2 regions of the Bowmanella denitrificans genome follow, and region 2 is predicted to be linked to the other one. Evidence: predicted binding sites of a transcription regulator. Region 2 holds the regulator's gene; the other holds the start of a gene.
The links. Region 2 encodes LexA, which represses DNA repair genes until DNA is damaged. Its sites were predicted from a motif close to TACTGTATNNNNATACAGTA; they were not measured.

Region 1: uvrD (DNA helicase II) is a predicted target of LexA. The motif match lies at 1,286-1,305, and genes of this name have one in related genera.

The regions. Positions count from the first base shown of each region.
Region 1 covers NZ_BAAAEI010000031.1:167,718-170,882, reverse strand. The annotation lists gene ABD028_RS22030 (HAD-IA family hydrolase) at 1-413, shown strand, start outside; gene ABD028_RS22025 (YkgJ family cysteine cluster protein) at 438-1,040, opposite strand; gene uvrD (DNA helicase II) at 1,350-3,165, shown strand, end outside.
Region 2 covers NZ_BAAAEI010000003.1:36,600-39,764, reverse strand. The annotation lists gene coxB (cytochrome c oxidase subunit II) at 1-1,072, opposite strand, end outside; gene lexA (transcriptional repressor LexA) at 1,522-2,148, opposite strand; gene plsB (glycerol-3-phosphate 1-O-acyltransferase PlsB) at 2,313-3,165, shown strand, end outside.

The DNA.
Region 1 (3,165 bases), on a different contig from region 2:
TTGCCTTCTTTTATGCAGAGCGCAGCCACTTTCAGGTAGATAAGAACATTTGTTCTGTACTCGCCAGGCTTGCCGAAAAAGTGCCTTTACTGGCCATTACCAACGGCAACGTAGATATTCAGCGTATTGGTATTAGCGATTACTTTCAGGTGTGCCTGCGTGCCAACCTGTCACAGCCAATGAAACCCCATCGTGCCATGTTTGACCTGGCGGCTTCGCGCCTGGCTTGCTCACCAAATACCATCTTACATGTGGGGGATAACCTGTATAACGATGTATTCGGGGCATTACAGGCCGGTTACCAAACCGCCTGGTTTGCCGTCAATCGACCGATGCTGTTAAGCGAGGAGCTGTCCGGCCCCTTGCCACATTTGCACCTGCATAAGCTTGAAGAACTATTGGTCTTGATTTAAACCCTGGCCGTTTTAGTTCTTCTATTATGCGACTTCTTCGGTCTGTTCAAAACCACTGTAATAAGCAATAAACAGCACTCGCTCAATCGCGACTTTAAGCGCCTGATTAATAGGCATATCCTGCTTACCCAGGGCATAGTCCAATTGTCTGACCCTGTCCTTGCCTTCCGCCATTTTAGGCGCAGGCTCAGTTAACATGGTAATCAGGGTTTGCTGGTACTTGTCGCTATGATCCTGCTTAATGGTACGACACACCGATAATCGGGTTTCCCCCTGTTTACCCTTTACACCAGCGGCACCAAACATACGGCAAATAGCCGGCCGCTGCTGATACACCCCACATTGCCCCAAGATGCCATCCAACGAATGACGAACATAGTGATAACAGGCAAACCCTGAGTAAGCCTCCAGCTCAGCCAGCACCTGCTCTGCCCGGCCCTGATCATAGAAAGTTAGGGCCAGGGGTAACATTTCCAGTGGTGTGGCTTCAATTTCCGGATTGTTACAGCAAGCACCACATCCGGGGCGACAGGCCAACCCAGAGTTACGTTGATAGGTTCCGAAGGTATGATCGAGTTCGTCATACACAGCCTCAACAAGACGCGATAGATCCCGCAGTCTTTGCATACAGACTCCGCAAATAAATTGACAGTAATAATTAGAGCGTGTTCTAAGATGGGCAGTTTGAACTGGCAGACAACACACTGAAGGTGCTGCCGTAAAACGCCAACGGCAGATTCTAATGTGCGCAAGGATATTTCCACAATAGGGGCTGAAAAATATTCTCCCGCCTGGTAATTGGCTGTTTTGCAGCCAGACAGCTTGTTTGAATTCTAAGCAGAGCACCCATCTAACGTTCGATGCTGCCAAATGAATGTATAAATACACAGTACAACTGATATACTGGCGCCATCACTCAACTGCCAGCCAAACCCGATGGATGTATCTGCCCTGCTCGATTCCCTGAACGATAAACAGCGCCAGGCCGTTGCCGCGCCACCCAGTGATATGCTGGTACTGGCGGGCGCTGGCAGTGGCAAAACCCGGGTGTTGGTGCATCGCATGGCCTGGTTGATGGATGTGGAAGGCATTTCGCCATATGGCATTCTGGCGGTAACCTTTACCAACAAAGCAGCACGTGAGATGCGCAATCGGGTAGAAAGCCTGATGCGTTCCTCATTGCAGGGCATGTGGATAGGTACTTTCCATGGTCTGGCACACAGGCTGCTGCGCACCCACCATCAGGAAGCCGGCTTACCGGAGAACTTTCAGATTCTCGATTCTGACGACCAGCACCGCCTGATTCGGCGGGTGTTGAAGAGCATGAATCTGGATGAGAAGCATTGGTCGCCCAAGCATATTCAGTGGTACATCAATGGCAACAAGGACGAAGGCTTACGTCCACAGCATTTAGAGACTCACGGTGATGCCACACAAACTAAAATGCGTGAGATCTATCAGATTTATCAGGACACCTGTGACCGGGCCGGTTTGATTGATTTTGCCGAACTGCTGTTGCGGGCTCATGAACTGTGGGTTAATCATCCACGCATTCTGCAACATTATCAGCAACGCTTCCGCGCTATTCTGGTAGACGAGTTTCAGGATACCAACAATATCCAGTATGCCTGGCTGCGCATGCTGGCCTGCCCGACCAACAATATGATGATAGTGGGCGACGATGATCAGTCCATTTATGGCTGGCGTGGTGCCAATGTAGACAATATCCAGCATTTTCTGCGGGATTTTGACGGCGCCACCACCATTCGCCTGGAACAGAATTATCGTTCCACCGGCAAGATCCTCAAGGCGGCCAATACCGTGATTGAAAATAACAGTGGTCGGCTGGGTAAGGAGCTTTGGACCGAGGGCAGTGAAGGGGAACCCATTTCCCTGTACGCCGGTTTTAACGAACTGGATGAAGCCCGTTTTATTGTGTCGCAAATCCGTGGCTGGCAGGAAAAAGGCGGGGCACTGAGTGATTGCGCAGTACTTTACCGGAATAACGCACAGTCACGGGTATTGGAAGAGGGTATGTTGCACGAAGGCCTGGCCTATCGCATCTACGGTGGCCTGCGCTTCTTTGAACGCCAGGAAATCAAAGATGCACTAGGGTATTTGCGTATGGCCAATCAACCGCTGGATGACGCTGCGTTTGAGCGGGTGGTTAATACGCCGGCCCGTGGCATAGGCGAGCGTACCCTGGAGCAGGTGCGTGAAGCGGCCAAAGCCACCGAGCAATCCATGTGGCAGGCTGCCTTGCTGATGCTGCGGGAAAAACGCCTATCAGGGCGCGCCGCCAATGCATTGCAGGGTTTTGTCGATTTGGTGCTCAAACTGCAGGAAGATTTGCCCGGTTTGGCCTTGGAACAACAAGCCGATTTGGCCATCAAGGCTTCTGGTTTGTATGCCATGTATCAGGCGGAGAAAGGTGAAAAAGCTCAGGCCCGCATCGAGAACCTGGAAGAACTGGTGACCGCCTGTAAGCAGTTTGTCGCCCCGGATGAAGCGGAAGGTATGACCCCCTTGTCTGCATTTCTGGCCCATGCCTCTCTGGAAGCCGGTGAAACCCAGGCAGACAGTCATCAGGATGCGGTGCAGATGATGACCATGCACAGTGCCAAAGGTCTGGAGTTTCCGTTGGTGGTGATTGCCGGGGTGGAAGAGGGCATGTTCCCCAGTCAGATGAGCAATGAAGAGCCGGGGCGTTTAGAGGAAGAGCGTCGGCTTTGTTATGTGGGCATGACCCGCG
Region 2 (3,165 bases):
TGCCTGTCTGGACGGCGTTGACATCTTTGGCCTGCACCGTTTCACCCGTGTTGTTACCCCAGGCATTACGTTCATATGTAATCACAGCGGCCAGTTCTTTCAGGCTCAATTGCTTGCCAAAAGCCTGCATGGCAGTACCGGAAACGCCGTTGACCACCACATCGATATGCTTGCGCACATCGCCAGTGGCTATGGCACTACCTTTCAAACCAGGAAACACGCCCGGCAGCCCCTCACCGTTTGGCATATGGCAGGCAGCACAGGTACTCTGGTAAACCTTACTGCCCAAATCCATCAATTCGGTCATGTCCATATTCATGGCCAGAAGCTTTTGCTCTTCCTCTTTGGCTTTGCGCTGAATCGCTTCCTGCTCGGCAATCCAGGCATCGTATTCAGCCGGAGTCTTGGCTATTACCACCACAGGCATAAAGCCATGGTCCTTACCACAGAGTTCTGCACACTGCCCCCGGTAAATGCCAGGCTCATTAACACGGGCCCAGGCTTCGTTAATAAAGCCTGGGTTCGCATCTTTTTTCACGGCAAAATCAGGTACCCACCAGGAGTGAATCACATCATCAGAGGTCACCAGGAAGCGGACTTTCTTATCTGTGGGGATGACCAGCGGACGATCCACTTCCAGCAAGTAGTTTTCGCCTTTGCTGAATTTGTTGTGAATCTGCTCCTGTTGGGTAGCCAACACCGAGTAATACTCCACCTCGTTTTCCATATACTTATAGTGCCATTTCCATTGAGACCCGGTGACCAACACAGTTACATCCGCTTTGCTGGTGTCTTCCATGGCAATCAAAGTACTGGCAGCAGGAATCGCCATGCCAATAAGAATGAGAAACGGCACTACCGTCCAGGCCACCTCCACTTTGACACTTTCATGGAAATTGGCTGGTTTTACCCCTCTGGATTTACGATGGAAGATCATCGCAAAAAACATCGCGCCGAAGACCAGTATGCCAATCACCACGCAAATGTAGAAAATGGTCATGTGCAGATCATAAACCTGCGCACTGATGTCTGTTACCCCCTTGCGCAAGTTCAACTGGGAAGGCTGCGCCATGGCAGCAGCGCTCAGCAGGGTTGCGAATAATGCGGTCAACACACTTCTGGCCACGTGACGTCTCCTATGTCAGAACTGAAAGACTCCGGTGTCAGAAACCCGGAAAATCGAAAGTACCGTTGGACACAAAATGACACTTTCTTGTTATATTTTTGTTAAATGCAGTACAAGAATTACTCAACTGTACGGGGCGCGTCCAGCGATTTCTGAGAGGATAACAATCAAGCGCTCAAATTTTAACCATAAGTGAGCAGGAATCACGAATTTTCGCTAAGCTGCTAATTTATTGATTGTTTTATTGTGCAGGGAAAGTTGCCCATTAGGAGCGGCTATTAAATGGGGGTCTATGGTTCAGGCAGAAGCGCCTGTAGAGCAGGCTCTGGATATCGCCGATGAGTGCTCCTGCTACATCGGCATACCATCCGTCCCTGGATATAATTGTTAGGTGATTACATCCAATCGCTGTTACGGATAATCCCGACCGCGATACCTTCAATCGAAAAAGGCTGGGTGGCTAAGTCTACTTTAATCGGCGCGAATTCTTCGTTTTCCGCATGTAAAAGAATTTCGCTTCGACCACGTCGCTCAATACGCTTGACGGTGACGTCATCATCGACCCTGGCCACCACCACCTGACCGTTATGCACGTCCAGGGTACGATGCACTGCCAGCAGGTCGCCGTCCATAATGCCGATATCCTTCATGCTCATCCCATTCACTCTGAGCAAAAAATCCGCTTTGGGTTTAAACAAATCCGGGTCTACTTTGTAGTGAGTTTCGATGTGCTGTTGTGCCAGTATAGGTTCACCGGCAGCAACTCTGCCGATGAGTGGCAGGCCTTCCTCCTCAACCTGTCCGTCCATTGGAATGTTGAGCTTTATGCCTCTGGACGTGCCCGGTAAAATGTCTATCACCCCTTTACGGGACAGAGCTTTAAGGTGTTCCTCGGCGGCATTGGCGGAACGAAACCCCAACTGCTTGGCAATTTCTGCGCGGGTAGGCGGCATACCTGTATGAGCCATAGTATCTTTAATCAGTTGCAGAACTTCTTCCTGCCGGGGTGTAAGTGGACGCATAAGCCTGTTTTTCCATACAGTTTTACTGTGAGTATATCCAGTTATACCAAGATAGCAACTCTTGTTGTTTATTCTGTCTGAAATGCTAGGGGCTGATGCTGCACAAGGACATTAAACCAAGAAGATGCTATGCTTCGCGCACTTTTACAGGAGGTCCATTGGCGATGTTCTGGTTGCACAAGCTGCTACTAAACCTGATTAAATACCCAACCCGTTTGCTGGTCAAAACCAAAAGCATTCCTGCCGATATTCATCAGGAACTGGGCATTGATCAACACAAACCCATAATCTATTTGTTGCACACCCACTCTGCCACCGACCTGATTGCATTGCAGAAAGCAACCGAGCAATTGGGTTTACCGGATCCCCTGCGCCCCTTGCAGTTAAACGGCCAGGTGCTGCAGGCAAACCTGAGTCTGGAAGAACCGCAGGGGTTAATAAGTCGTCGTATTCATGCAACGGATATAGCGAACAGCTTTCAACATATTTTGCAGTTGCAGCGGCAGACGCCGGATATAGATATGCAAATAGTACCGACGGCGATTTTCTGGGGCCGGGCTCCGGGCAAATCCAAACCGGGTTGGTCTGACTTGTTGGCTGACCGCGCCTCGCCAAGTTGGTTACGAAAGTTTTTTATTGTGCTGTTTTTAGGTCGCGACAACTTTGTCTATTTCAGCCGCGCCGTTTCCTCCAGGCGCATGCTCGAAGAAAATGGCAGTGATGAACGCATTGCACATAAGTTAATCAGAGTCGCCAGGACACATTTTTATCGCCGTATACAAGCGATGACCGGGCCGCGCAGCATTGATCGTTTGCAACTGCAGAATGCCATTCTTGGCGCCAGAGCGGTTAAAGATGCCATCACTGAAGAACAACAGGATAAAAGGCTCAGTGCTGAACAAGCCAGACAACGGGCTGAGAGCTATTTAAAAGAGATTGCCGCAGATTATCGGGAAGGCACCATTCGCCTGGCAGACAGATTACTGACCCGGGTATGGAACAAGATTTATAACGGTA